DNA from 2 places in the Pontibacillus sp. ALD_SL1 genome. Region 1 is predicted to be linked to the other one. Evidence: predicted binding sites of a transcription regulator. Region 1 holds the regulator's gene; the other holds the start of a gene.
The links. Region 1 encodes Rex, which represses fermentation and respiration genes when NADH is low (regulators of the CRP and FNR family bind a similar motif). Its sites were predicted from a motif close to TTGTGAAATATTTCACAA; they were not measured.
Positions count from the first base shown of each region.

Region 2: pflB (formate C-acetyltransferase) is a predicted target of Rex. The motif match lies at 5,032-5,049, and genes of this name have one in related genera.

Region 1 covers NZ_CP062974.1:267,839-280,169, forward strand. Annotated here, with positions in the region: gene tsaE (tRNA (adenosine(37)-N6)-threonylcarbamoyltransferase complex ATPase subunit type 1 TsaE) at 1-119, shown strand, start outside; gene tsaB (tRNA (adenosine(37)-N6)-threonylcarbamoyltransferase complex dimerization subunit type 1 TsaB) at 116-826, shown strand; gene rimI (ribosomal protein S18-alanine N-acetyltransferase) at 843-1,265, shown strand; gene tsaD (tRNA (adenosine(37)-N6)-threonylcarbamoyltransferase complex transferase subunit TsaD) at 1,265-2,299, shown strand; gene IMZ31_RS01575 (ABC-F family ATP-binding cassette domain-containing protein) at 2,636-4,570, opposite strand; gene IMZ31_RS01580 (redox-sensing transcriptional repressor Rex) at 4,896-5,573, shown strand; gene IMZ31_RS01585 (MDR family MFS transporter) at 5,679-7,091, shown strand; gene IMZ31_RS01590 (hypothetical protein) at 7,149-7,553, opposite strand; gene IMZ31_RS01595 (YdiK family protein) at 7,664-7,864, opposite strand; gene IMZ31_RS01600 (CPBP family intramembrane glutamic endopeptidase) at 7,872-8,570, opposite strand; gene groES (co-chaperone GroES) at 8,850-9,134, shown strand; gene groL (chaperonin GroEL) at 9,195-10,829, shown strand; gene IMZ31_RS01615 (DNRLRE domain-containing protein) at 11,282-12,331, shown strand, end outside.
Region 2 covers NZ_CP062974.1:2,394,643-2,406,973, forward strand. Annotated here, with positions in the region: gene IMZ31_RS12185 (DUF420 domain-containing protein) at 1-383, shown strand, start outside; gene rsgA (ribosome small subunit-dependent GTPase A) at 426-1,178, opposite strand; gene IMZ31_RS12195 (S-layer homology domain-containing protein) at 1,322-2,788, opposite strand; gene IMZ31_RS12200 (hypothetical protein) at 3,096-3,527, opposite strand; gene IMZ31_RS12205 (P-loop NTPase family protein) at 3,909-4,448, opposite strand; gene IMZ31_RS12210 (DUF4181 domain-containing protein) at 4,465-4,827, opposite strand; gene pflB (formate C-acetyltransferase) at 5,092-7,347, shown strand; gene adhP (alcohol dehydrogenase AdhP) at 7,400-8,413, shown strand; gene pflA (pyruvate formate-lyase-activating protein) at 8,430-9,176, shown strand; gene IMZ31_RS12230 (ABC transporter permease) at 9,263-10,342, opposite strand; gene IMZ31_RS12235 (ABC transporter permease subunit) at 10,335-11,156, opposite strand; gene IMZ31_RS12240 (sulfatase family protein) at 11,309-12,331, opposite strand, start outside.

The DNA of each region.
Region 1 (12,331 bases):
ATCTTCCGAAAGAACGGTTAGATATTCATCTTTTCTATAATGGGGAAGACCACCGTACGATACAATTAACCCCTCGTGGGGAACGATATGAACGATTATGTAAGGAGTTAGTCAAATGATTGTATTAGCTATCGATACGTCGAATCAACCGATGACGATCGCCTTAATGAAAGAAGAGCAGCTCTTAGCTGAATATACAACGGATATAAAGAAAAACCATTCGGTACAACTTATGCCTGCCATTAACCAACTGTTAGCAGATTGTAAGATGACGCCACAAGATCTAGATTTGATTGCCGTTGGCCATGGCCCAGGATCGTTTACCGGCGTTCGAATTGGACTCACGACAGCTAAGACATTGGCTTGGTCATTATCCATTCCTATTGTGGCCGTATCAAGCTTAGAGGTGCTGTCTTACAATGGGGTATTCTTTAATGGTCTTGTTTGCCCATTCTTTGATGCAAGAAGAGGACAAGTTTATACAGGGCTGTACCAAGCTGAAGGGTTCGAGAAAATGGTTCCTGTTAAAGATGAAGTTAACGTGCTTATGTCAGATTGGCTAGAAGTGCTACGCGCTACAGAGGAATCTGTATTATTTATTAGTTCTCAAGCTTCTATTCATAAAGAAAAGATCGAAGAAGTATTAGGTGAGAAAGCTGTTTTCTCTTCCTTACCGGTTCATTTGCCAAGTGCAGGAATGCTTGCGAGTATTGCTCTTACGAAGGAGCCAACCTCTCTTCATGAACTAACGCCAAACTATCTTCGCCTTGCTGAGGCTGAGGCCAAATGGCTGGAGAGCCAAAAGGGGCATCAGCAAAGTGAGTAAAGCGATCGTTCGCCAAATGACAGAAGAGGATATAGATCGGGTTCTTCAATTAGAAGAGGCATGCTTTGCCACTCCATGGACCCGAGATGCGTTTGAACACGAGCTTCAGGATAACCCCTATGCGGTTTATTACGTTCTTGAATTTGAAGGCGTATTAGTAGGGTATTGTGGGTTATGGGTTATTATTGATGAAGCTCATATTACAAATATCGCGATTCTACCTGAGTACCGAGGCATGAAGCTTGGTCAAGCCTTGTTTGAAGTGGTGATGGAAAAGGCACGTTTGGTGGGAGCCATCCAACTATCTCTAGAAGTAAGGGTATCGAATATCGTAGCCCAGCGTCTGTACCGTAAGTATGGTCTGCTACCAGGTGGAGTACGTAAAAATTATTATACAGATAACCAAGAGGATGCTGTAGTTATGTGGGTGAAATTATAATGGATCAATATATTCTAGGAATTGAAACGAGCTGTGATGAAACAGCTGTTGCGATTGTGAAAAATGGGACAGAACTTATAGCGAATGTCGTTGCTTCTCAAATTGAAAGCCATAAGCGCTTTGGTGGCGTTGTCCCTGAAATTGCTTCACGTCATCATGTGGAACAGGTGACACTCGTTCTAGAAGAGGCATTAGAACAAGCAGATATGAATATGGAAGAGATCGATGCCATTGCGGTTACAGAAGGCCCTGGCTTAGTCGGAGCCTTATTAGTAGGGGTTAATGCGGCTAAGGCATTAGCTTTTGCTTATCAGAAGCCTCTGGTGGGCGTACAGCATATAGCGGGGCACATCTATGCGAATCGTCTGATGAAAGAGTTTCAGTTTCCATTGCTATCTCTAGTTGTTTCAGGAGGACATACAGAGCTTATTCTTATGAAAGAACATGGCTCATTTGAAGTGATTGGAGAAACGAGAGACGATGCAGCCGGTGAAGCCTATGATAAAGTGGCGAGAACGCTAAAACTTCCTTATCCAGGTGGTCCTCATATTGATCGACTGGCTCATGAGGGAGAAGTGACGATTGATTTCCCTAGAGCTTGGCTTGAGAATGATTCCTTTGACTTTAGTTTTAGTGGATTAAAGTCTTCGGTTATTAACACGCTCCACAATGCTAAGCAAAAAGGGATTGAATTGAAGCAGGAGGATATTGCGGCGAGCTTTCAGGAAAGTGTTGTTGACGTATTATCCACAAAAGCGTATAAAGCGGCGAAACAGTATGGTGTGAAGCAAGTTATTGTAGCAGGTGGTGTAGCTGCTAATAAAGGATTACGAGCTCGTCTTGAAGAAAAGTTTGGTTCAGATGAAGAACTTGAGCTATTAATTCCGCCACTACACTTATGCACAGATAACGCAGCGATGATTGCTGCAGCAGGAACCGTTGCTTTTAATCAGGGTCACCGTGCTGGTTGGGACCTGAACGGAAATCCGTCTTTATCGTTAGAGCGATATGCGAAGCGTTCTGTAACAAAATAGTACACAGGGATAAAGCGAAATCATTTATTGGTTTCGCTTTTTGATGTGGAAAACACGTCTGAATGTTTCAATTAGTGTGTACATATACAGTCTTTTCCACAGCCAGAAATTAAGATGTGCATAAATATTGTAGAATGCTGTCACAGTAAACGATCGTTTGTGAATAAAAATTGTGGATAACCTAATGTAATTCTGTGGATTATGTGTATAAATATGTGAAAAACTGTATTTGTAAGGAAAATTGGTGTGGATATCATTGGGGATAGTTACACAGTTCGACAAAACCTATGAAAGCGTTAAAAAAAGAGGGGATATCTTGTGGATATCCCCTCTTTTTTAGTTTTCTTCATGGAGTTGTTCCCATTCTTCCATTAGTGATTCGATTTTTGATTGAGATTGTTCATTTGTTTCTGTGAGTTCTAAGGACTTCTCATGATCCTGATAAACCTCTGGTTCACAGAGTAAGGCATCATTTTTTTCAATGACTTCCTCTAATTCTACGATTTCTTGTTCAATTTCTTCAATGCGACGCTTTCGCTTTCTGGCTTCGCGTTGTTCCGCTTTATTTTGTTCAAATTGATTCTTAGAATCCTTAGTCTCTTTTTGAACAGTAGGGTTTTGCTGCGCTTCGTACTCAGCAATTTCCTTCGCTTCTTGCTTTTTCTCTAAATAGTAGTCGTAATCACCGAGATAAAGGTGTGTGTCTGTTCCATCTAACTCCAAGATTTGGGTGGCAATCCGGTTAATAAAGTAACGGTCGTGGGAGACAAATAAAATGGTACCCGGATAATCCATTAAGGCGGACTCTAGTACTTCTTTGCTATCTAGGTCTAGGTGGTTGGTAGGCTCGTCCAATACAAGGAAATTGGATTTCTCAAGCATTAATTTCGCCAGGGCGATTCTTGCTTTCTCACCACCGCTTAGAGAGTTCACACTCTTTAAGACATCATCTCCGGTAAATAGGAAGTTACCCAGTACAGTTCGAACATCTTTCTCATCCATAAACGGGTATTCATCCCATAGTTCGTGAAGAACAGTTTTGGAAGAATTTAATTGAGCCTGTTCCTGGTCGTAATACCCGATTTGAAGGTTCGTTCCATATTGAATCGTGCCTCCGCTAGGGGAGAGTTTATCAATAATGTTTTTGAGAAGGGTGGTTTTCCCGACGCCATTAGGTCCAACGAGTGCTAAGCGTTCTGTTCGATTTACATCAAAGGAGACGTTTTCGAATACTGGTTTTTTACTGTCTTCGTATTGGAAAGAAAGATCACGCGCTTTTAGCACATCGTTTCCGCTTCTTCTGTTGATATCAAATGTGAATTTAGCGGACTTTTGATCTCCTTTAGGCTTATCAACCTTTTCCATCTTCTCAAGTTGTTTTTGTTTACTTTGAGCTCGTTTACTAGTAGAAGCTCGAGCCATATTTTTTTGAATGAAGTCTTCCATTCGTTTCATTTCTGATTGTTGTTTCTCAAATTGCTTCAAATCGCGTTCGTAATTGGCGGCTTTTTGATCTAGATATTTGCTATAGTTTCCGTGGAATTTCTCAGAAGAGCGATAAGAGATTTCGTAAACGACATTTACGACTTTATCAAGGAAGTAGCGGTCGTGAGAGACGATAACGACAGCTCCTGGGTAGCCTTGCAAATATTGCTCTAACCAATTAAGCGTATCGATGTCTAAGTGGTTGGTCGGCTCATCAAGGACTAAGATATCTGGTTTAGAAAGTAAGAGCTTACCGAGTGCTAGTCTTGTCTTTTGGCCACCACTAAGAGTAGCGATTGGCGTGGTTAAATCGAAATCCCCGAAGTTTAACCCGTTTAATACAGCTTTAACGTCAGCTTCATAACGATATCCGCCGTCATTCTTGAAACGCAATTGCAATTCATCGTAGTCTTTTAAAAGTTTCTGGTATTGTTCCTCTTTAGCTATAAGGTCAGGATCCGCCATTTTTTCTTCCATTTGACGGAGTTGTTTCTCCATAGCTTTTAAATGGTCAAATACGGCGATCATTTCATCCCAGATGCTTTTATCTGATTCGAGTCCGGTGTGCTGCTCTAAATACCCTAATGTAGCTTCTTTGGGTTTGTGGAGCTCACCTTCCTCATACGAAAGCTCACCGGCCATAATTTTGAGCAAGGTCGATTTTCCTGCTCCATTACGTCCAACAATGGCAATTCGGTCATTGGTGTGTACTTCTAATTTAATATTCGATAGAATAAGATCAGCGCCGAAGCGTTTTGTAATATTATTCATTTGCATAAGAATCATGGTCGTTCACCTCAATGAGTTAAGTGTATCTTAAGAAATGCGTGTGAAGCAAGGTTCACACGTTGAAGTGAACTCGGGCTTCTTATCCATGGTCGAGATGTTTGTGAAATTAGAAACATTTCTTTACAATTATGCTGTAAGGACAATCCATCATATAGAACAACAAATAGAAACATAGAATTTCATTCATAACAGAACGAGGATGATCTTTATGATCTTCCTGAATTCGTGGTTATAGAAATTGGAAGCGTTAACGGTATCAGCGAAAGGTCCTTTAAGGACTCGATTAGTGTACTGTTACGGTATGAAGTGAGGGGGATAAGAGATGGAGCTAGATCAGGCAAAAATACCACAAGCGACAGCCAAGCGACTGCCCTTATATTATCGTTTTATAAATAATCTGCATAGCCAAGGTAAGCAACGTGTCTCATCAAAAGAATTGAGTGAGGCGGTGAAGGTCGATTCAGCCACAATTCGTAGGGACTTTTCTTACTTTGGTGCCCTTGGTAAGAAGGGATACGGTTATAATGTGAATTATTTACTTACCTTTTTCCGTAAAACTCTTGATCAAGATGAAGTTACGCGGGTTGCTTTAATAGGAGTAGGAAATCTCGGAACTGCTTTCTTACACTATAACTTTACAAAGAATAACAACACGAAGATTGAGATGGCTTTTGATGCGCAGGAAGAGAAAGTCGGTAGTCATATAGGCGGTGTGCCTGTTTATCATATTGATAAATTAGAGGAGTACTTATCAGAAGAGATTTCCGTTGCGATTCTAACGGTACCAGCTAATGAAGCGCAAAGAATAGCTGATCGGTTAGTAGAGGCAGGAATTCTTGGTGTATTAAACTTCACACCAGCTCGGATATCTGTCCCAGAAGGTATACGGGTGCATCATATCGATCTAGCAGTAGAGCTGCAAGCACTGGCATACTTTTTAAAACATTATCCTCTCGAACATGAAGAGGGCAACGAAGAAGAACCAAAAGAGGCTGACTAAGCCTCTTTTTTGTGTGTAGGAATTGGTTTTGGCTAGTGGATTATGTGATATAGTAGAAAACGATTCGTAAAACGAAATAATTAGAAACGAAAGAAGGGACGCAGCTTGAGCAAATTATCAAGTAAGTGGCTTGTCGTTGTATCCGTCTTATTTGGTACATTTACAGTGATATTAAATAACAGCATGTTAAACCCGACGCTTCCGCGCTTTATGGAAATCTTCGATGCTGATGCTGTAAGTGTAGGCTGGATGCTGACGATCTTTATGGTGGCAATGGGGATGACAATGCCGTTAACAGGCTTTCTCGGAGATCGTTTCGGGAAGAAGAAAGTGTATGTGACGGGGCTTATCATCTTTTTAGTTGGCTCTGTGTCAGGCTCCATTTCTCCTACCTTGAGCCTTGTTATTCTCTCTAGGGCCGTGCAGGGGATTGCGGGTGGTTTGCTGATGCCGATTGCGATGGCGTTAATCTTTAACGCTTTCCCGAAGCACGAGCGTGGTCTAGCTGTAGGTGTATACGGGGTCGCTGCCATGGTAGCACCTGCGATTGGACCGACAATCGGCGGGGTAATCATTCAGTTCTTTGATTGGCCTTTTCTGTTTTTATTTAATATTCCATTTGGACTGATTGGAATTATCCTATCTACTAAATATTTAGTCGAAACGGAAAAAAATCCTTCTCTTAAATTCGACACCATTGGCTTTATTCTTGTGACGATTGGTGTCGGAGGAATCTTATTTGCCCTTGGACGAGGGAAGGAACTTGAGACCCTTCTTACAGCCAGTAACATAAGTCTGATTGTTGTTGGTATCTTGTCGATCGTGGCCTTTGTCTTTGTGGAAAATCGGAAGACGCAGCCTTTATTGAACTTATCTGTCTTTAAAGTTCCGACGTATGCCGTATCTGTTGTCGTAACAGGCGCGGCATCGATTGGTCTTTTCTCAGGAATCTTCTTGCTGCCACTCTTGATTCAGAATGTATATGGTCTGAATGAGGTTATGACAGGACTTCTTTTCTTACCGGCAGCGGCATTAAGCGGTGTATCGATGTCCATTGGGGGGAGGATTTTGGACAAGAAAGGTCCGAAAGCGGTTATCCCTATTGGATTGTTCGTAATGGCTGCTGCCACAACAGCCCTTGGTTTTCTGGAGTTGTCCACTCCATACTGGGTGATCCTCGCGTTAAACGCAGTACGGGGTGCTGGAATGGGGCTTAGTAATATGCCAGCCACAACAGCTGGAATGAACGCCATATCGGATGAGCTGGTCGCTCAAGGATCGGCGATGAATAATGTCCTTAGACAAATGACCTCATCATTCGGCATTGTCTTCTTCTCGATCTATTATGAAACAAGGCGAGCAGTGATTGCAGCCGGAGAGGCAAATATGACAGAGGCGACGCTTCAAACGTTAAATGAAGCCTTTCTAGTCTCGGCTGTCGTTATTGTCTTAGCGATCCCGTTTTCCTTTATTATGAAAGGAGCAGGGAGCTCTTCTGAGGAGGAAGAAGGGACGTAATTGCTATAAAAAAAGGCCATCAAGAGGATGGCCTTTTTTTGTCGTATGTGGGTGATTCTAGTTATACGAATATAGTGGTTGCTTCCAGTTCCGAATAAGCAAGTAAAGGCTTAGTAGTGTAAGGAAACTTAGGTGCAAAATAGGAGTCATTTGCAAAAAGGCAACGGATGCCCTGTGATCGAATAGGGGTGTCTGAAAAACTGAAAGATTGAATAATAAAGCTAGCATGATGAAGCCTGCTGCTATGACGCGTCCTAAATTGCTTCTTACAGCTAGTATGCCAAAACTTATGAAAGTAGTAGCGATAAAAAATAACATCTGGGCGACGAGGGCTTCCGAAGTGGAAAAGGAAACTGGAATATCAGATAGTATTAACATTTTATACGCGAATGCAAGGATGCCTGTAATGAATCCAAGCCCTATAAGTAAAGAGCTCACGGTGCTGCGTAATAGATTTTTCATATCATCACCACCTTTTTACAAATTATACCTTACCATATAATAGCAGATAATAGACGATCTGAACATGGTGGCATAAAAATAAGCGGCTATCCCCGTAGTGGGGAAGCCGCTTATTTTTTGTTGCTTTTGTTCATTTTTAGGAACAGCATAAAAAGTCGAATCGCGACGGCGAAATTTACTGTCGCAACGAAAGAGCAAACGAGCGTAATCAAGTTCCAAATTGTCTCTTCTACACTAAGTATGGCGATATACGTAAATAAAATCCCCATAATAAAATAGAGGAATGCCATAAAGAATGGCGAAGTTTTCATAATAGGATTAACCTCCAAACAGGATTGTCTGTACGTTTTGCTCCAGTTGTTCTACATCTATTGTCATCTGGGCAATAATGACGAGGGAATTCATAGTTGCGTGCGTGATGATCGGTACGATAATGCGCTTTGTTTTCTCATATAAGTAGGCAAAGACTAAGCCCATCATGGCATATTTCAGTAAGTGCTCTGGTTCGCCGTGCACGATCCCGAAGATACTGCCTGATACGAGTGCAGATATGAGGAAGTTCGTATATTTACGTAATGTTCCGAATAGAATCTTTCGGAATATGATCTCCTCTAAGATCGGTGCCACAATGGCAATGATGAGAATGAAGATCGGTGTTGCTTTCGCAAGAGCCGATAAGTTTTGCGTGTTCTCTGATATAGGATCAACGCCAAAGACAAGAGACTCAATGACAGTAGCGGCGTACTGACTTAGGAAAGCAAGTAAGATTCCAAGCAGTCCCCACTTGATGTAAGACCCGATACCCATATCGTAATCCTGACGCAGGTCCTTCTGTATATCTGGCTTTAAGAGCCATGTAATAATAAGAAGGCCAGCAATAAAGGATGAGATCGTCCAGGTGATCAGCCAGGTTTGAGGATTCTCAAGGTCCAGTGAAAGAATGAACTGACCTACCAACCCACCTGATAATTGGACAAGCGTATATGTTAAGATGACATACCAATAGCGCCTTGGCATTCGGCAACGACTCCTTTTGAGAATTTATACCTTTATCTTACGTATTGTAACACATTTAAAGAAGTGGAAAGAAACGTTTAAATCGGAAAAGATGAGTCATAATCGGCTGGGGGAGTGAGCGAGTTTCTGTGAGGAAATTTTTATGAAGAAATTAAATGTTTTCGCTTGCAAAATACCTGGAGATTCATTATTATAATAATTGTGTTAGCACTCAAGTTAAGAGAGTGCTAATAAATCAAAACAAGAATAGTTTTTAACCATTTGAGGAGGGTGTCTGATTTGTTAAAGCCATTAGGTGATCGTATTGTAATTGAGGTAGTACAACAAGAAGAAAAGACCGCGAGCGGTATTGTTCTTCCTGACTCTGCGAAGGAGAAGCCTCAAGAAGGTAAAGTTGTTGCGGTAGGTTCTGGTCGTGTGACGGATAATGGTGAAAAGGTTGCACTAGAGGTAGCCACTAGCGACCACATCATCTTCTCAAAATTTGCTGGTACTGAAGTGAAGTACGAAGGTAAGGAATACTTAATTTTACGTGAGAGTGACATTTTAGCAGTCGTTAACTAATACAATTAATGTTGGACAATCATAAACGCTTACAAGAATCTTTTAGGAGGGTATTTATTCATGGCTAAAGATATTAAGTTTAGTGAAGACGCACGTCGTTCGATGCTTCGCGGTGTAGACCGCCTTGCTGATGCAGTTAAAGTAACTCTTGGACCAAAAGGACGTAACGTGGTTCTTGAGAAAAAGTTCGGTTCTCCACTTATTACAAATGACGGTGTAACAATCGCGAAAGAAATTGAATTAGAAGATCACTTCGAGAATATGGGCGCGCAGCTTGTATCTGAAGTAGCTTCTAAAACAAACGAAATCGCTGGTGACGGTACAACAACGGCAACGGTTCTAGCACAAGCGATGATCCGTGAAGGTCTTAAAAACGTAGCTTCTGGTGCGAATCCAGTTGGCGTTCGTCGCGGTATCGAGAAAGCGACAGAATTAGCCGTTAAAGAACTTCAACAAATCTCTAAACCAATTGAAGGTAAAGATTCCATCGCACAAGTAGCGGCGATTTCTTCAGCGGATGAAGAAGTAGGTCAACTAATCGCAGAAGCTATGGAGCGCGTTGGTAACGATGGTGTTATCACAATTGAAGAATCTAAAGGCTTCAACACAGAGATGGAAGTTGTTGAAGGTATGCAGTTCGACCGTGGATATGCATCTCCTTACATGGTCTCTGACCAAGACAAGATGGAAGCGGTTCTTGAGAATCCTTACATTCTAATCACAGATAAGAAGATCACAAACATTCAGGAAGTTCTTCCTGTCCTTGAGCAAGTGGTCCAGCAAAGCCGTCCACTTCTAATGATCTCTGAAGACGTTGAAGGCGAAGCACTTGCAACACTTGTTGTGAACAAACTTCGTGGTACATTCAACGCTGTATCTGTTAAAGCACCTGGATTCGGTGATCGCCGTAAAGCGATGCTTGAAGACATCGCAACCATCACAGGCGGACAGGTTATCACAGAAGACCTAGGCCTAGAGCTTAAGAACACAACAATCGATCAATTAGGTCGTGCGAACAAAGTTGTGGTTACGAAAGAGAACACAACAATCGTTGAAGGTGCTGGCAACCCTGAACAAATCTCAGGCCGCGTAAGCCAAATCCGTTCTCAATTAGAAGAAACAACTTCTGAATTCGATAAAGAGAAACTTCAAGAGCGCCTTGCGAAACTAGCTGGCGGTGTAGCAGTCATCAAAGTTGGTGCAGCTACAGAAACAGAGCTTAAGGAGCGTAAACTTCGCATCGAAGACGCCCTGAACTCTACGCGCGCAGCAGTAGAAGAAGGCATCGTAGCCGGTGGTGGTACAGCACTTGTGAACATCTACAAGAAAGTAGAAGCACTTGACCTTACGGGCGACGAAGAAACAGGTGCGAAGATCTTACTTCGTGCACTTGAAGAACCAGTTCGCCAAATCGCTCACAACGCAGGTCTTGAAGGCTCTGTTATTATCGAGCGTCTTAAAGGCGAAGCGGTTGGCGTTGGTTTTAACGCAGCAACAGGCGAGTGGGTAAACATGGTCGACACAGGTATCGTGGACCCAACAAAAGTAACACGCTCCGCACTACAAAACGCAGCATCTGTAGCGGCAATGTTCCTAACTACAGAAGCGGTTGTAGCCGATCACCCTGAAGAAGATAATGCTGGTGGCGGTATGCCAGATATGGGTGGCATGGGTGGAATGGGCGGCATGATGTGATGACCGCTCAAACCCTTGGTATATGAGGGTTTTGAAGGATTTTGCTAACGAAATGCTAACATCGTGAAATATAAGTGAGGCTTCTCATTAGTTGAAAAACTATCGAGAAGCCTCTTTTTGTGTTTAATCATCTTTATTTTTACCTAGGTAAAATAATCAAGAATCTACCTCTTTTTCAAGGTGGAGGTATAATGAGAGGTTTTGTTCACCTGTCTTTAGTATTAAAGAAATTTTCTCCTATTTATATTAATTAAGATTTAATCAAATATTTTCTTGAGTATCCCTCTTTAGTAATTACATCCCATTTACATTTAACTAATTCATTTACCCTAAAATCACATAAATAAACTAGTCTTTTTTTCTTAAAATCGTGACAGACGTTGTGTAATACCAGGAAACAATTTACTCTGTATTACTGAGTGTTACAAAAATGTAATCTGGAGGTAATATTTTTGAAAATCGATAAAGCGATAGCCCTGCTGCTATCTGTATTATTGTTAGCAAACCCAATGTTGGTACAAGCATCCTCATTGGATGATCCACCTAAAAGGGAGAATCTCCCTACCCATGCTAAAGATGCAGTTGAGGGTGGTGGCCAGCAGGTCTCTAACCATGAGACAGAATTAGAAGATTATAGAACGAAATATTCGAAACGCTACCTTAAAGAAGATGGTACTTATAGAGAGAAAATATACAAAAATCCAATTCACTTCAAAGAAAATGGAAATTGGAAAAAGATTAATGAGAAGCTAGTCTCAGAAAATAATGATACTTTGACAAATAAAAGTAACTCATTTGATATTTCTTTAAAAAAGACGTTATCTAAAGGATACATTTCAATAGGTAAAGGGAAAGAAAAAATTCAATTCCGACCTTTGTTCTTACAGCAACCTACAAAAGCTACTGTTGAGGATGATGTGTTAACATATCCAAATGTAGCAAAAGAAACGGACCTTCAATATGTTTCAACTTCAACTGGTTTAAAAGAAATTCTTATTTTGAAGGGGAAAGAAGCGCCGACGACTTTTGAATTTGATTTTAAAGTAAAAGAATATAAGTACGAGTTGACGGATGATGGAGAGTTAATCTTTTTCAAAGAAGATAATAAAGAAGAACCAATCTTCACCCTCGATAAACCTGTAATTATAGATGAGGTTGCTGAAGATAATGTCGTTTCCTATTCAATCTCTGAAAAAAGTAAAAACAAATTTACTTTTAAAATGACAGTAGACGAGGATTGGATTAATAGTGAAGATAGAGAGTTTCCTATCTATTTGGATCCTACTATAAATGAAACCAAGCAGGAGGAAACGATAGATACATTTATTGCTGAAATGTACCCTCAATCTGATTATAATCATTGGTCACATTATTACGTTGGTGAAGGGGATGACTTTGGGAAAACAAGGGCTTTAATCAGCTTTGTACTCCCTAACCTACCAACCGGTTCTAAAATTGATTCTGCTGATTTGGTGATGGATAACACAACTGTCTACTCTCAA
Region 2 (12,331 bases), 1.7 Mb from region 1:
TATTAAACTCATTTACTACAGTCTTCTTGTTCGCTGCATTATTTATGATTATCCGAAAAAATGTAAAGTGGCATAAACGCTTTATTTTTGCTGCGTTTACATCAACTGCTTTGTTCTTAGTTTCATACCTGACCTATCACTCTATGGCGAGCTCTACATCTTTCGGCGGAGAAGGGTTCATTCAGTATATCTACTACTTTATCTTGATTACTCACATTGTTTTGGCCGCTGCTATCGTGCCACTAGCTTTGCTTACACTTTTCCGTGGACTTTCTATGAAAGTAGACAAGCACCGTAAAATTGCACGTTGGACAATGCCTTTATGGCTATATGTTAGTATTACCGGCGTAGTAGTCTACTTAATGATTTCACCTTATTATTAAAAAAGTCAGCTTCATTTTAAAATGAAGCTGACTTTTTTATCATTATCTTTTATATGACTTTGGCCCGCGAAGCATCCGATTCACACGGTGGGCACTGTACTGTTCTTTGAGCGCCAAACGATGAAGTTCGCGTTTTAATTTCTCATAATTCTTTAGACGCCCTTCTTCAAGCTCCCCTGATTCGATGGCTTGTTTCACAGCGCACCCAGGTTCACTGTGGTGTTTACAATCGCGAAACTTACACTGTGAACTGAGCTCTTCAATGTCAGAGAATGTCTTCCCTACAGTATCTTCTTTCCCCCAAAGCTGCAATTCCCGCATGCCAGGTGTGTCTATTACAGTCGTCCCATTCGGTAGAGAAAACAATTCTCGGTGCGTTGTGGTATGACGTCCACGATCATCACCAAAACGAACTTCTTGTGTAAGCTGTATATCCTCACCCATTAAGCTGTTTATAAGCGTTGACTTCCCTACACCTGATGAACCAATTAAAGAAATGGTCTCATCTTTCTTCAACTCACTCTTTAACTCTTGAATACCCTCACCTGTAAGATTGCTCACTGCATAAACCGGCACACCAGGAGCAGCAAGTGTAAGTTCTTCCAATCGACGACCGACATCTTCACACAAATCTTGTTTCGTACAAATGATTGCAGGTACTGCTCCACTCTCATACACTTGTAGCACATATCGTTCCATTCGGTTGATATTAAATTCGTTCGTCAAAGCTGTCACGATAAAAACTTTATCAATGTTAGCTGCAATGATCTGTTCTCCATGTATTCTTAATTTAATACATTTTTAATAAATAATGCTCCTTTTACCTCGAAAAAAGACTACTCTCAACCTCATCAGAAGCTAAGAATAGTCTTTTGTACACACTATTTTGTTAATGAACACAGCATTGTTCTAATTGTAACAAGACCACTTCAAGGAGCTTATTCGTTCGCTACTTTCCAATATTCATAAGCATGAACAGCATTGCCATGATAGCTTGGGTTATCGTTAAAATAACTCTTTGTTTCATCTAACTGTTCTTCCATAAACTGTTTACCTTCTTCGTAGAATGAAATGTGTTTATTTTCTTTAATCTGCTTCATTTCAACAGATACCAGAAGTTCCTTACCTAGCTCTTTTGCAAATTCCATTTCTTTTTTCGATACATCGATTATACCATTAGATCCTTCTGCTGAATCTCTGAAAGCCATAAGTGTTGTGTGATCTAATTTGCTAATGAACCACTTACTGAAGGAAATGTCCTCTTGTCCTGGGGTTTTATGATCGTCTAGCCAGATCGCTAAATCTGCACTCGTTTCTAAATCAGAATCCTTCTTCACTTCGTCAACAAAAACTTGAATATTCGTCTTCCAGGTCTTTAAGATGTCTTCTGGATTCCCATCCCAGTTCTGTAAGACATAAGGTTCAATGTCAAGGTGAATTCCATCAAATTGTTGTCTTGGAGGAACAACTTTTTGATAACTGGTAACATAGTCAATAAACATGTTAAGACGCTCTTCACCTTCTTTAAGAGCCCAATTTGGATGGCCTCCCATAGCGTGAACCTCTATACCAGCTTCGTGAGCTTTCTCTAGGAATTCATTGTAAACGGTGTAATCTTGCGTACGATCTAAACGAGTATAGAGCAAGTTAATATCATTTTCTTTTGCAAACTCTAAAATTTCGTTTGGTTCTTCTATAACATTTTCGGCATGCCATATGTACGTTCCACGAATGTCCTCATTGTCTATTGATTCAAAATTAGGATCTTCTTTAGCGTTAGACAAGTACTTTTTAAACTGATTATCCATTGTACGTGCTAAAAAGATTGAGAATTGTGCACGAGTCGTTGGGGCGCTCGGACGGAATGTATTGTCAGGAAAGCCTACCGAAATTCGATTGGATACAACTTCACTAACATACTTACGGTTCCCACTCACGTCATCAAATTCTTTAGAAATCGGTTCATTTTCTAGATTATAGGCTCTTGTTAATACTGCAGCCATTTCAATTCGTTTTATATTGCGATCGGGTTGAAATTCATTAGAATCAGTACCTTTAATGATACCTTCATCCACTAAAGCAGCTACATACTTGTAATGAGGATGTTCTGTTGAAATGTCATCAAAATTAGGATTCGGTCTATCCTCAGTCGATAAGCCCAATTCTCGCGTCAGCATGATTGCTGCTTCCATGCGCGATACATTGTTCCCCGGACGGAAAGTTCCATCCAAATACCCCTGAATAATTCCTTTGTCCTCTAAATACTGAATCTCCTCATTTCCTGTAACATTTTCATTAACATCCGGAAATTCTGTTTGAGCATGAGTAATTGGTGCACTCCAAGCTGTTACAGCTAACAAGCTTGTGAAAAGACTTGTTGTAATCTTCTTTGTAAATCTACTCACTTATGTTCCTCCTCTTTAATCATTAAGGGCGGCCTTTCGATGTCCCACAATGACTCCACCCATTTTAGAATCTTCGAATAATTCTTCTATTATGATGGGGCTCTATAGGAATACATTTTCACTTAGGATGTAAAGCGTAAAAAAGGCCCCCTTATTTGGAAGAAGTTAGAACAAAAAGGGGGACCATTATATTGAAATGCTGTTATCCATAAACAAAAGACCATTCCCAACTTCACGAGAAGCTGAAAATAGTCCTTCATTTAAGCCGATCACCACTACATTTCTTTTTAATTATCACTATAACCTATTACTGCCTCAAAGAACTCCGGCGGGTGAAATATATAAGAATCATCCCTATAACAATGAGCACTGCGACCATACTTACCAATCCCACAGGAAAAGCGGAACCATACGTATACTCTTTTTCCCAGTCAGCTTTAACAAATCTTCCACTCTTTTCTTTAACAGCTATGGATTGATATGTGGGAATACCCTTAATTGCATAATAGTTTGTACCTTTTTCATACACATTACTGAAGTTGCCCCCATACTGTTCCATGTCTGAATAACGAGTTACTTGTCCAATTCTTTCCCCAACATCTGTCACCTCTTGATCAGTAACGATGTATAAACTATTGTCCCACACAACAAATGGATAAGCCCATGAGGTTGCTAGTGCTTGGGTTGGCATGATCACCAATCCAAGATATACAATCAAACCGACTAGAAAGTGTTTCATACAATCGCCTCCCACTTACTTTGTCGGTTCATATCTAAAGAAGTTTCACGAACTCATTCAAGTTGCTCAGACTTTTCACCTTATGCTTTGCATTCATCTTCATGAACAAAAGAGCCGCTTCCCTTTTATAGATACGGCTCTTTTTGTCGACCATTATTTGTTATGTGGCTCTTCTGTACCCCAATCATATCCAGACTTCTTCCAGTTAACAAGGAACAAAGCTGGCGCAACAATCATTAATATAGCAATCAAAAGCTGCATTATAATCCCCTCTCGAAATTAAACCCCATATTATTATCTGATTATGAGTATTATTTCAAAGCACCACCTCATAATCAACCATTTTATCCCATTCTAACGTAAACCAATATTCCTCTCTGATTACGATCTTATCCTCTTAAAATCTCTTAAGTTATGTATTAGCTTATTTAAATCTCTTCTATTTCTGATACAGACAACTTTATCCAAATCGACTCCTGATTCGTATAAGAACTTAAATCTCCAACTACTCTCAAACGTTTTATTCCAGTTGAGCATGTTTCTCAAAATTCTCAGGGTAGGTTTATAATGAACCTCTTCAAGTTTTAGCTTTTGTTTCAGGAAGCGTGATAGAATTCGGTTTCTTCTAAGATAATAGGGTAGGTCGAGAAATAGAATCACATCTGCTTCTCTAAAACTATCTGTCATCCAAGAACCTAAATGCACCCCCTCCATAATCCAGGTATCAGACACGATTATCTCTTGAACAATTCCCCCGCGCTCTTCCTCAGAACGCCTAACATCTTCAGGTGGCTCCCGATCCCAAACAATATTATCCAGTTCATAATAAGGGATCTCTAAGGTATGTGATAACTTCTTTGCAACTGTTGTTTTTCCACTTGCCACCGATCCAAAAATATGAATCTTTCTATAGCATTCCATACTCATGCCCACTTTCCTACATTAAATCTCTAAATAGAATGTCTATGTTATAAATGGTCAATACACCAAGAGCGAGGTAGACGCTCGTAATTACATATTCTTTTGACCTTTTTAAAAACATCCATTGCATGATGGCCTGAAAACCGAATTGAGCCACATAAATCCCCATCAGATACCATTTCATTCCTGACGCATGTGAAAAAATTGCATAACCCAATACACTAATTGCGATTAAAAGTAACACCCCTCTTCCCCAGCGGTCGATGTGCTTTCCTTTTGTATCTGTTACGTATCTTCGTTCAATATTAAACTTTTTTCTAATAATGGTTTCTAAGCTTAACAGCAGGATTAATAAGATGACTAAAGCAGCATATACCAAGATACCCCCCTCATCGTTTCATTATATAGAATATTCAAACTACTCTCTAGTATGTCCCTTGGCATTTTCTTATTTGTGGTTTGATTTCAAATCCTAATTCGAACTATTTTACTTGAAAATGGATAAATTTGAACATTGTAAGAACATTCCTCATAAACACTGTTTTTTTCGAATTTACCGGAGTATAATAAGAGTGTGGAAAGATTGTGAAACATTGAGCATAGTAAATGAATCCTACTACTTCCCAAAGAGGAGGAAATGAAGATGAAAACACTCGACATGACGACAAGCAGTCCACCTTGGAACGGTTTTAATGAAGGAAAATGGCAATCTACTATTGATGTCAGAGATTTTATCTCACAAAATTACACGCTTTATGAAGGTGATGAGGCCTTCCTAGAAGGGCCTACCTCAAATACTCAAACACTATGGGAACAAGTGATGAAATTGACGAAAGAGGAACGAGGATCGGGTGGTGTTCTTGACTTAGACACACGCATCGTTTCAACGATTACTTCACATGGTCCGGGTTACTTAGACGAGGAACTTGAGAAGATCGTTGGCTTCCAAACCGATAAGCCTTTTAAGCGCTCTCTCCAACCTTTTGGTGGAATTCGTATGGCAGCTGCATCTGCTGAATCATATGGGTATAAATTAGACGAAGAGGTAGAGAAGATCTTCTCTGAGTACCGAAAGACCCATAATCAGGGTGTATTTGATGCCTATACTCCCGAGATGAAACTAGCTCGAAAAGCCGGCATTATCACTGGCCTACCTGATGCGTATGGGCGCGGTCGCATCATTGGAGATTATCGCAGAGTCGCTCTCTACGGAGTAGATCGTCTCATTGAAGAGAAACAGAAGGATAAAGTCTTCTTTAGCAAAGCTGCTATGACTGAAGAGATCATTCGAGAAAGAGAAGAAATTTCAGAACAACTAAGGGCTCTCCAAGAGCTGAAAGAATTAGGAAAAATTTATGGGTATGATATCTCTAAACCAGCTAACACGGCTCAGGAAGCATTCCAGTGGCTCTACCTTGGTTACCTTGCTGCCATTAAAGAACAAAACGGTGCGGCTATGAGCCTTGGGCGTGTCTCTACTTTCCTTGATATTTATATCGATCGGGATATTAAGTCAGGAAGACTTACAGAAAAGGCTGCTCAAGAGCTTGTCGATCATTTCGTTATGAAGCTTCGTCTCGTTAAATTTGCTCGTACCCCGGAATACAATAGTCTCTTTAGTGGAGATCCAACTTGGGTTACTGAGTCCATTGGGGGTATGACTGAAGACGGTCGTCCTTTAGTAACAAAGAGTTCGTATCGGTTCTTGCACACGCTCGATAACCTCGGCCCTGCACCGGAACCAAACTTAACGATCCTTTGGTCAGTAAACCTCCCTTCTGCATTTAAGAGATACTGTTCAAAGATGTCTATTAAAACAAGTTCTATTCAATATGAGAATGATGACATCATGCGTGAGTATTACGGAGACGACTACGGCATTGCTTGTTGTGTTTCAGCTATGGCAATCGGAAAACAGATGCAGTTCTTCGGAGCCCGGGCTAACCTTGCAAAAGCTCTTCTCTACACGATTAACGGGGGAATAGACGAAATTTTGAAAGTTCAAGTAGGACCAGCACATTCTCCAGTGACTTCGGAATATCTAGACTATACAGAAGTAATGGAGAAATACGATCACACACTTGAATGGCTTGCAGAACTTTACGTCAATACACTAAATATCATTCATTACATGCATGATAAGTATAGTTACGAGCGTATTGAAATGGCTCTACACGATAAGGATATATTACGCACGATGGCTTGCGGCATTGCCGGATTATCAGTTGTAGCTGATTCTCTTAGTGCCATCCGCTATGCCAAAGTAAAAACAATAAGAGATACAAATGGTTTAGTCATAGATTACGAGGTTGAGGGAGATTATCCGAAATACGGCAATAACGATGAACGAGTCGATCAGATCGCGGTGGATCTTGTGAAACGGTTTATGAACAAGATTAGAAAACATGAAACGTACAGAGCCTCCACGCTGACTCAATCAATCTTAACGATTACATCCAATGTCGTATACGGCAAGTTAACAGGCAACACACCGGATGGACGAAGAGCAGGAGAACCTTTCGCTCCAGGAGCTAATCCGCTTCACGGCAGAGACACAAAAGGGTCACTCGCCTCTTTAAGCTCGGTTGCTAAACTGCCGTATGACGAAGCGCTTGACGGCATTTCAAATACATTTTCGATTGTTCCTCGAGCTCTTGGTAAAGAGGAAGAAACCCGATACGCCAATCTCGTTGGACTTCTTGATGGCTATATGATTAAGAAAGGTCACCACCTTAACGTCAATGTGTTTGATAGAGAAACACTACTTGATGCTATGAATCATCCAGAGCAGTACCCTCAGCTAACCGTAAGAGTGTCTGGCTATGCCGTTAACTTTATTAAACTAACACGTGAGCAACAAATTGATATCATAAACCGCACGTTCCATGAAAGTTTGTAAATCCATTGTTTGAAAAGGGGAGAAACAAAAGATGTGTACAAATCACGATACAATGAAAGCAGCTGTTGTTCATCAATTTAAAGAAAACCTTGAAGTCCAAACCGTTCCTAAACCACACGCAGGAAACGGCCAGGTCCTTGTTCACATTAAAGCAAGTGGTGTTTGTCATACCGACCTCCACGCGGCTCACGGTGACTGGCCTGTAAAACCTAAATTACCATTAATCCCAGGTCATGAAGGCGTAGGTGAAGTTGTTGAGGTTGGTCCTGATGTTACTCACTTGAAAGTTGGAGACCGAGTTGGAATTCCGTGGCTCTATTCTGCATGCGGTCACTGTGAATATTGCTTAACCGGCCGTGAAACGCTTTGTAAAGATCAACAAAATGCTGGCTATTCCATTGACGGAAGCTATGCAGAATATTGCCTGGCAAACGCGAACTATGTAGTGACCATCCCTGACAATCTGGACTATGTTGAAGCTGCCCCTCTCTTCTGTGCTGGAGTGACCACGTACAAAGCTCTTAAAGTTGGTGAAGCCAAACCAGGAGATTGGGTAGCGATCTATGGTATTGGAGGTCTTGGTCACGTTGCAGTTCAATACGCGAAAGCGATGGGATTCAACGTCATTGCAGTGGATACGTTTGATGAAAAACTTGAGCTAGCTAAAGAGCTTGGTGCAGATAAAGTCACAAATCCAATGAACGGTGACTCTGCTAAACGAATTCAACATGAGGTCGGAGGAGTGCAAGCCTCTATCTGCACAGCCGTCTCTAAGAAAGCTTTTGGCGAAGCTTATCGAGCGGTAAAGCGTGGTGGTAAATGTGTAGCTGTCGGCTTACCACCAGAGACAATGGAAGTTCCAATCTTTGATACTGTATTGAATGGCGTAAGCATTGTAGGATCCATTGTAGGAACACGAAAAGACTTGCAAGAAACGCTTCAATTAGCATCAGAAGGTAAGGTTAAGACCATTGTAGAAACCAAACATTTAGAAGATATTAATGAGATTTTCGCAGATTTAGAAGCTGGTAAAATAAACGGAAGAATTGTATTAGTAAACAATTAATTAGGAGGTGACCTTCATGAAAGGACGTATCCATTCTATAGAAACGTGCGGTGCAGTTGACGGTCCAGGTATTCGATATGTGCTCTTCATGCAAGGTTGCCTGCTTCGTTGTCAGTTCTGTCACAACGCTGATACGTGGACATTGAACGGAGGAATTGAGAAATCCGTAGAAGAGATTGTGGCAGAAGTGAAAGACTTTCTCCCCTTTTTTCAAGCATCAAACGGAGGAGTTACGGTTAGCGGCGGTGAACCACTCCTCCAGATTGATTTCTTAATCGAGCTATTTAAAGCACTAAAGTCTATTGATGTCCACACCACCCTTGATACATCAGGAGGTTGCTTTAATAGCTCCCCTTACTTTCTGAAGAAACTCGATAAGTTGTTAGAGATGACTGACCTTGTTCTTCTTGACTTAAAACAAATCAAACCCGACAAGCACAAAGAGCTAACTGGAATGACGAACAAACATATATTACGGTTTGCTACCCTCCTTTCTGACAAGAATGTACCGGTATGGGTCCGTCATGTCCTGGTACCTACAAGGAATGATAATCCAGAAGATTTAATTGAATTATCTCGCTTTATTAGTACTCTTTCAAACGTTCGGAAAATCGAAGTTCTTCCTTATCACAAGCTTGGCGTATATAAATGGAAGAACTTAGGTGTCCCTTACCCACTTGAAGGTGTAGAGCCACCTTCCAAAGAACAAGTAAATGAGGCAACACATATTCTTCACAACCCAACAAATATACAAGTTTACTAAAAGAATACCGAATACGTTAGAATTCGGTGTTCTTTAGTGTGTGCCTTCTCTATTTAACTCATTTATCTTTTTAGTCCACTGACCATTCAGACCACTTCTCCCAATACTAACACCATACTTACCGCAAATAATAAAAGAAATACTCCCATAATGATAAATCCTGGTGTAACCTTTAAGCGGTCACCCATTTTCATCTTCATTTTAGGAAGCGGCTGATGGGAAGTGCGCCCCGTCGGAATCCATGGTGCTTTCTGATAGTCCGTTTGGAAATGGTTTTGCAGCCCTCTTGCTAATAAGACAAATGAACTTGTTGCTAGAACAAGCGCTACTAGTGGAACCATCAAAATAAAGTGATTCCCAAAAATATGACCTCGGGACTGTCCAATTAATCCTGCCCATTCGTTTGTCATAGATAAATAGATGGTAGGCATGGTTTGCTTAATGGTCCCCCCCATAAATAAGTGGAAAATTCCAAGCTGACCCATGACCGTTATTACAAATACAATTTCCATAACAAACATAATCAGAAGCCCTTCTTTCAACTGAGGAAAGATATGCTTCCATATAAGCCTGTTACGGCGAGCACCGAGTGTTTTGGCTACTTCAACGTATTCTTTCTTCACGATTTCTCTTGTTTGTTTACGTACCGATGCGATCGTACTTGGCAAACTTAACACCGTCATCACAAAAATAAACACGAGAATAAGATCAATAGATTTAAGGCTGGGATTGACCGTGATAGGTTGAAGTACAAAATATAGAATTAAAAACACCGGTATATAACTGACCGAGTTTTCGACCGCTTTCCAAAAGGACCATTCTGATTTTAAGGACCCGGCATAAAGGCCTATCACACTCCCAAGCACCATCTTAAGTAAAGCTGTTGCTATAGCAATTCCAATCGTATATTTTGCACCATACAAAAGTTTTGTTAAGAGATCGTAACCGTACTTATCTGTTCCAAGTGGATAGTCTGGAACGGTAAACGCCTGAACAGGTGGCGCCACCACGATCCCTTTACCATCTATTATTTGATATTCTACTTCTACTTTATGATCTAAGGGGTGTAAAGCTAGTTTTGGGCCCGCTACTGCAATAAAGATAAACACTAACACTAAGAAAAAGCCTATATACAATGGAAGATTCATTTGACGTATTCTATTCATAGATTAAACCCTTTCTAAATAAAAAGAGAACAAATTTAATAATAAGAAAAACGAATAAAGCTATAATGAGTATGGCACATAACCCAAGTAACGTTGCCGGAAAATCTTTAACAGCAAATATGTAATGTGTTAATCCGATCACATTTAATAAATATTCTACGATAAACAAATTTCCAATCGTAAGGGATAGTCCCTTCGTCAATTCAGCGTGTATAAACGGTTGCATATTTCGATATACATACTGCAAGTTAATTGTCGTGATATCTAATCCTTTCGAGACAGCTGTTCGAACATAATCCTCTCCACTAATGTGCAGGAAGCGAACATGTATAAGCTTTAAGAAATAAAGAGCAGGAGCAATTGATAACACAATGACAGGAAACCAAAAATGAGCCGTATTCTTATCTGGCATAAAACTCAGCACACGGACACCTGTCCATTGATAGATTTGCACACCAATGACAACAGAAAAGATAATAATAATGAAATCAGGTACAATCGCAATCATTTCAATTAACCCACGGAATAGTCGAAATACTTTAAAACGAGCAACAAATAATCCAAGCACTAGTGCAAATGTTAATCCTATTAGCATTGCTACTAGTAAGAGGACAAACGTTCTAACCATACGTTCTATAAATGCAGCGTCTATACGATCTAGCCAATCTATAGAGGGAATACTTTTTAACAGTTCAATCATCATCGCATACTCGATTTCCACACCTTCAAATGAATTTATGATCACAAATGGTGCAGAAGAAACAACCAACAACATAATAATCATTACTATACCTTGAATGATCGAGTTTTTCATAACTCCACCTCCAATACATATATTGCCATAATATTGTCATAATTGTAATAGTTTTCAGTAAAAAAGAATAACCTAAGCGTCTTAGTTCGACACTTAGGTTATTTTTATAGTGGAATAGGCTTTATAACCCTCGTACTTCACCTCTTGTTGACCTATTTATCATTACAAGAAGGCATACCAGTTACCGAGCCGCTTGTTGGAGATAAACGCTTTTGACGACATTGTTCTTCAAGTGCTGAATTTAACAGATTCATGATAACCCTTGATTCAGGTGTCTGAAAGGCTTCGTTGGCTAAGTTCTCCTGTTCAAGAGGATCCAGAGTAAGATTATAGAGCTCAAACTGATCAGGGACAGGCTCTTCCTTCGTTTCCGTGATGCACAGACCTATCTGGTCGTCACATTCTTTATAGCTGTCTCCCCGTTGTACCACGGTCTGATCATCAATCCCTGGATTACTCCAAAATTGTGGATTATCATAATATCTCGAAAACTTCCATACTTCTTCCACCCTATCCTTACCTGTTAACATTGTAGTAATAATTGCTTCTATATGATTCGGTTGCACGACTGACTCATAAGATTTCCCTGACACACTTACTTGATTTAGCCCTCTAGTAAAATCGTCATCTGTCATAAAATACACTGGTTCATTTGCTCGAAAAAATTGTGTTTTGCCTATTAACAATGGTGATAAATCACGCCCTACTAGTGGGTGCACTTCAGTATGACTTTTTGCTAATTCGTTCTGTATCTGTGACGGGTCCACACCAGCCAGCCCCAACATCGTCGGTAATACATCGACGTGACTCGTTATCATGTCTGTATATTCTCGACCCGAAAGAAGTTTGGGGTTATGAATAATCAAAGGAACATGGATGGATTCTTCATACGTGTTATACCACTTCTGATAGAGCTCGCCGTGCGCTCCTAATAACTCTCCATGATCGGATAGAAACAAGACAATCGTATCTTCATAGAAGCAAGACTGCTCAAGAGCCTTGAAAACTTTCAACATTTCGTCATCTACCTTTTTCTGTAGGGAATAATAGAGTTGACGATAAAATAGATTATCCTTTATAGGCTGCAGGGCTAGTGGGTAGGTACGCTTGTAGCTCTCTTGAGCATCAGGCTTCGTTGACAGAGACTCATTACTCGTCGGGGCTTTAGGGATACG